Regions from separate parts of the Polaromonas sp. P1_A2 genome, predicted to be linked through region 2. Evidence: riboswitches for the same ligand, from Rfam matches in the RefSeq annotation. Region 2 holds a riboswitch; the other holds the start of a gene.
The links. A riboswitch is a leader RNA that binds a small molecule or an ion and turns the genes downstream of it on or off. The one in region 2 is predicted to bind S-adenosylhomocysteine.
Positions count from the first base shown of each region.

Region 1: it holds a riboswitch for S-adenosylhomocysteine, as region 2 does, so the genes downstream of both, metH (methionine synthase) here and ahcY (adenosylhomocysteinase) in region 2, are expected to answer to the same signal.

Region 1 covers NZ_JBFTZI010000004.1:82,249-85,451, reverse strand. Annotated here, with positions in the region: gene AC1D09_RS16440 (homocysteine S-methyltransferase family protein) at 1-170, shown strand, start outside; gene AC1D09_RS16435 (Bug family tripartite tricarboxylate transporter substrate binding protein) at 366-1,343, shown strand; S-adenosyl-L-homocysteine riboswitch at 1,415-1,506, shown strand; gene metH (methionine synthase) at 1,522-3,203, shown strand, end outside.
Region 2 covers NZ_JBFTZI010000007.1:46,747-49,949, forward strand. Annotated here, with positions in the region: gene AC1D09_RS21920 (TlyA family RNA methyltransferase) at 1-355, opposite strand, end outside; gene ahcY (adenosylhomocysteinase) at 513-1,943, opposite strand; S-adenosyl-L-homocysteine riboswitch at 2,047-2,119, opposite strand; gene AC1D09_RS21930 (HAD-IIB family hydrolase) at 2,342-3,136, shown strand; gene AC1D09_RS21935 (MFS transporter) at 3,139-3,203, opposite strand, start outside.

The sequences.
Region 1 (3,203 bases), on a different contig from region 2:
CCGACGTCACCTCGCGCCTGCTGCGCGAGTTCGCCGACGAAGGCTTGGTCAACATCGTGGGCGGCTGCTGCGGCACCACGCCGGACCACATAGGCGCCATCGCGCATGCCGTGGCCCCCGTGGCCGCACGCTCGCGGCAGCGCGGCGCTTTCTACAAAGAAGCCGCCTGAGGGCCACCCCGGTCGCTTCACTGCGTCTCTTTCCGGCCCGGCCGTTACAAAGTATCCAGGCGGTACCTGACCGGGCGCGTCACGTTTAGCGGCTATAGTCAGGCCCGCTTGTCCGGCCTGGCTTTTCACTTTCCGGCGCTGTGTCCCGCAGCCGCCCGCGGCCTGACAACCCATCATCACAAAGGAAACCTGAACGTGCGTTCATTCATCAAGATCGCCGCGGCATTCGCCGTGGCCACCGTCACCCTGGCGGCCCAGGCGCAGCTGGCGCCGCAAAAGCCCGTCACCATCGTCGTTCCCTATCCGGCCGGCGGCCCGCTGGACAACGCCGCGCACATCCTGGCCGACAAGCTGCGCCCCATGCTCAAGACCGAAGTGGTGGTCGACAACCGCCCCGGCTCGGGCGGCAATGTGGGTGCCGCGCTGGTCGCCAAGGCGCCGGCCGACGGCCACACGCTGGTCATGGGCGCGGTCGCCACCCATGCCATCAACCCCTGGCTCTATCCCAACATGCCTTATGACGCGCTGAAGGACTTCACGCCCATCACGCTGGTGGCCCGTGTGCCCAATGTGCTGGTCATGAACGCCGAGACGGCCAAGCGCCTGAACATCAAGGACACCAAGGACCTGATCGCCTATGCGCGCAAGAACCCCGGCCGGTTGAACTATGCCTCGGGCGGCAACGGCAGCGCCGGCCACCTTGCCGGCGAGCTGTTCAAAAGCCTGGCCAAAATCAGCGTGGTGCACCTGCCTTCCAGCGGCTCGGCCCAGGCGCAGGCCAGCCTGCTGTCCGGCCAGACCGACCTGATGTTCGACAACCTGGCCTCGGCCAGCGCCAATATCAAGTCGGGCAAGCTGGTGGCCTTCGGCGTGACCACCATCAACCGCTCCAGCAGCTTCACCGAGATTCCCACCATCAATGACGTGCTGCCCGGTTTCCACATCAGCACCTGGTTCGGCATCTTCGGCCCGGCCAACCTGCCCAAAGCCACGACGGACCAGCTGCAAAAGGCTTTTGCCGCCGCGCTCAACACGCCCGACACGGCCGAAAAGTTCGCGCGCATGAGCGCCACGCCCAGCCCCATGACCTCGGCGGATTTTGCTTATATGGTGATGAAAGAGCATGCCGACTATGGCCGCCTGATCAAGGTGGCCAAAATCAAGCTGGATTGAGCATGCGCCCCATTTCCCGGGGCTTCGCACCGGGAAATGGCGCAACAGGGCTTCAGCGCTTAAAATACCGGCTACCCAAGGAGCGTTGCAGCGGACCTTAGCGTCCGTCAGGCTTGGGTTACAGGTCGCCGGCGGCGGCCTTTTGCAACGACGCTCACCTTAGTCCCAAGGTGAGTCCGTGTCCGAAACTGAAAATTCCGTCTCCGTTCCCCCCATGAAGCTGTCCGGCCTGGAGCCGGTCGACATAGGCGCGGGCACCCTGTTCGTCAACATCGGCGAGCGCACCAACGTCACCGGCTCCAAGGCCTTCGCCCGGATGATTCTGAACGGCGAATACGAACAGGCCCTGGCGGTGGCCCGCCAGCAGGTGGAAAACGGCGCGCAGATCATCGACATCAACATGGACGAGGCCATGCTGGACAGCCAGGCCGCCATGGTGCGCTTCCTGAACCTGATCGCCAGCGAACCCGACATCGCGCGTGTGCCCATCATGATCGACAGTTCCAAATGGAGCGTCATCGAGGCCGGCCTGCGCTGCATCCAGGGCAAGGGCATCGTCAATTCGATTTCCATGAAAGAGGGCCTGGAACCCTTCAAGCAGCAGGCCAAGCTGCTCAAGCGCTACGGCGCGGCGGCCGTGGTGATGGCCTTCGACGAAAAAGGCCAGGCCGATACCTACGAGCGCAAGATCGAAATCTGCGAGCGCGCCTACCGCGTGCTGGTCGACGAACTCGACTTCCCGCCCGAGGACATCATCTTCGACCCCAACATCTTCGCCATTGCCACCGGCATCGAGGAGCACAACAACTACGCGGTCGACTTCATCAACGCCACGCGCTGGATCAAGCAGAACCTGCCCGGCGCCAAGGTTTCGGGCGGCGTGTCCAACGTGTCCTTCAGCTTTCGCGGCAACGACCCGGTGCGCGAAGCCATCCACACCGTATTTCTCTATCACGCGATCCAGGCCGGCATGGACATGGGCATCGTCAACGCCGGCATGGTCGGCGTCTACGACGACCTGGACCCGGTGTTGCGCGAGCGCGTCGAGGACGTGGTGCTTAACCGCACGCCCGTCTACAAACCCGGCGAGCCCGAGCTCACGCCCAGCGAGCGCCTGATCGAAGTGGCCGAAACCGCGAAGAGCGGCGCCAAGGACGACAGCAAGAAAAACGAATGGCGCGCCCTGCCGGTGCGCCAGCGCCTGTCGCATGCGCTGGTCCACGGCATGAACGAGTTCATCACCGAAGACACCGAGGAGATGTACCGCGAAATCCTGGCCGAAGGCGGCCGGCCGCTGCACGTCATCGAAGGCCCGCTGATGGACGGCATGAACGTGGTCGGCGACCTGTTCGGCCAGGGCAAGATGTTCCTGCCCCAGGTGGTCAAGAGCGCCCGCGTGATGAAACAGGCCGTGGCTCACCTGCTGCCCTATATAGAGGCCGAAAAGCTGCAGCTCGAAGCCGCCGGCGGCGACGTCAAGACCAAGGGCAAGATCATCATCGCCACCGTCAAGGGCGACGTGCACGACATCGGCAAGAACATCGTCACGGTGGTCCTGCAGTGCAACAACTTCGAGGTCGTCAACATGGGCGTGATGGTGCCCTGCCACGAGATCCTGGCGCGCGCCAAGGTCGAGGGCGCCGACATCGTCGGGCTGTCCGGCCTGATCACCCCCAGCCTGGAAGAAATGCAGTATGTGGCCGCCGAAATGCAGAAGGACGAGCATTTCCGCATCAAAAAAATCCCGCTGCTGATAGGCGGCGCCACCACCAGCCGGGTGCATACGGCCGTCAAGATCTCGCCGCACTACGAAGGCCCGGTGGTCTATGTGCCCGATGCCTCGCGCAGCGTCAGCGTGGC
Region 2 (3,203 bases):
GCTGGCCGTGGCCCACGTCCACGCCCACCACCTGCGCGGCGCCGTGCTGCAGCAGGCAGTCGGTAAAACCGCCGGTGGACTGGCCTATGTCCAGGCAGCGCAGGCCGGCCACCTTCAGGCCCGTGGCCTTGAGCGCGCCTTCGAGCTTGAGCCCGCCGCGCGAGATGTACTTGGCTTCGGTAGTGTCCAGCAGCTGCAGCTCGGCGCCTTCAGGAATCTCGTCGCCGTTCTTGGCGACCTTTTTCCAGGGGGCGTCCGCTTCCGCGCGCCACTGCACGCCCGAGGCAATCAGGCGCTGGGCCTGGGAGCGGGTGGCGGCATGGCCGTGGTCAACGAGGAAGAGGTCAGCGCGCATGTGGTGGTTCTCGGTATTCCGTCGGCCTCAAGGGTGTAGCGAGCGGCCCGAGAGCAAGGCGCGGGTGTCAGGCAACCGGAATGCACTTGAGGTGCATGAGGATTGCCTGATCGGGACCCGCAACGCCGCTATCGGGTCGCGCAGTAGCCACGAAAAATCAATAGCGGTAGGTATTGGCTTTGTACGGGCCGGCCTTCGACACCCCGATGTAAGCAGCCTGCTCATCGCTCAACTCGGTCAGCACAGCACCGACCTTCTTGAGGTGCAGGCGAGCGACCTTTTCGTCGAGGTGCTTGGGCAGCACATAGACCTTGCCGACTTCGTAAGCGTCCTTCTTGGTGAAGAGCTCGATCTGGGCGATGGTCTGGTTGGCGAAGCTGGACGACATCACAAAGCTCGGGTGGCCGGTGCCGCAGCCCAGGTTCACGAGGCGGCCCTTGGCCAGCAGGATGATGCGCTTGCCGTCCGGGAAGATCACGTGGTCGACTTGCGGCTTGATCTCTTCCCAGCTGCATTGCTCGAGCGAGGCGACGTCGATTTCGTTGTCGAAGTGGCCGATGTTGCAGACAATGGCCTGGTCTTTCATCGCGGCCATGTGTGCGTAGGTGATGACGTTCTTGTTGCCGGTGGCGGACACAAAGATGTCGGCCTTGTCGGCGGCGTATTCCATGGTCACGACCTTGTAGCCTTCCATCGCGGCCTGCAGGGCGTTGATCGGGTCGATCTCGGTCACCCACACCTGGGCGCTCAGTGCGCGCAGGGCCTGGGCCGAGCCCTTGCCCACGTCGCCGTAGCCGGCCACCACGGCGACCTTGCCGGCCACCATCACGTCGGTGGCGCGCTTGATCGCGTCGACCAGGGATTCGCGGCAGCCGTAGAGGTTGTCGAACTTGGACTTGGTGACGGAATCGTTGACGTTGATGGCGCGCAGGGCCAGCGTGCCCTTGGCCGACATTTCATTGAGGCGCAGCACGCCGGTGGTGGTTTCCTCGGTCACGCCGATGATGTTCTTCAGGCGGCGGCTGTACCAGGTCGGGTCTTGCGCGAGCTTGGCCTTGATCGAGTTGAACAGGCAGGTTTCTTCTTCGCTGGTGGGCTTGGAGATCAGGCTGGCGTCTTTCTCGGCCTTGGTGCCCAGGTGCATCAGCAGCGTTGCGTCGCCGCCGTCGTCCAGGATCATGTTGGGGCCTTCTTCAGGCGTGCCCTTGGCGCCGTTGAATTCGAAGATGCGGTGGGTGTAGTCCCAGTAGTCGGCCAGGGTTTCGCCCTTGATGGCGAACACCGGCGTGCCGGCGGCGGCGATCGCGGCGGCGGCGTGGTCCTGCGTGGAAAAGATGTTGCACGAAGCCCAGCGCACGTCGGCGCCCAGGGCCTGCAGGGTCTCGATCAGCACGCCGGTCTGGATGGTCATGTGCAGCGAGCCGGTGATGCGCGCGCCCTTGAGCGGCTGCGCCTTCGCGAACTCTTCGCGGATGGCCATCAGGCCGGGCATCTCGGTCTGGGCGATGTTCAGTTCCTTACGGCCCCAGGCGGCAAGCGAAATGTCGGCAATGATGTGGTCGGTGGAAGGCTTCAAGACGGCGCTCATACGGTTCTCCAAAAATCAAACGTAACTGGGCAAAATCGCCACGGGCATGCGGCATTCAAGGAAGGGGGAATTCAGTCATTCACCCGGCTTGAGAGACAGCGCATGCGGGTGAGCGTGGTTGCAATGAAGTCCTGAGCCTGGTCCACGTGGTGTGGCTTGCAACGCTCCTCAGGAAGCCATGATTATACCGAACTCCCCCGTTCAGGCTCACTTCGTGTAGCCTGCTCCCCCCTCAAGGGGGCGGCGCCTGGGGCCGGCAAAGCCGAAAAATTGGCACACCCCTATCGGGCTCACTTCGTGTAGCCCTTTTCCCCTTGCAGGGGACGGTGCCTGCGGCCCGGCAAAGCCGGTTCCGCGGCACCCACTGATGACGTACATCCCCGTGAGAAAATTTCACCATGCAAGAACTCCCCCTTTGGCCCGCCGCGCAACGCCGGGCCGTCACCGGCCTCTTTACCGACATCGACGACACGCTGACCACCGAGGGGGAAATCACCACCGATGCGCTGCAGGCTTTGGGTGCCTTGAAGGCCGCAGGACTCAGGGTGGTGGCCATCACCGGCCGGCCCGTGGGCTGGAGTGAGCCTTTCGCGGCGCGTTGGCCCGTCGATGCCATCGTGGCCGAGAACGGCGCCGTGGCGCTGCTGCCGGATGCCACAAGCGCCGCGCCACGACCGCTGTCCAAGATCTACCAGCAAGATGCGGCGACGCGCAGCAGCAACTTCGCCCGCATGCAGTCCGTGCTGGCGCGGATAGAGCGCGAGCTGCCCGGCGTGACCCGCGCCACCGACTCACCGGGCCGCGAGACCGACATCGCCATAGACCACAGCGAGTTCACCCGGCTCACGGATGCGCAGATCGCCGCCGTCGTGGCGCTGATGAAAAGCGAGGGCATGCACGCCACCGTGAGCAGCATCCACATCAACGGCTGGTACGGCGAGCACAACAAGCTTGAGGGCGCGCGCTGGATAGTGCGCGAACGCTGGCAGCGCGACCTGGACGCCGAGATGGACCAATGGGCCTACATCGGCGATTCAACCAACGACCAGCTGATGTTCAAGACTTTTGCCAACAGCGTGGGCGTGGCGAATATTGCGCGCTTTGTGCCGCAGCTCGCACACCTGCCGCGTTATGTGACGCGTGGCGAGCGCGGCGCGGGCTTTACCGAAGTAGCCCGCGCCCTTCTGGGTTAGGGTTAAGCCGCGCGGCGCACCGAAGTCCACCGCAGCCAGGCGCCCAGCGCGGCCACCGCCAGCACCA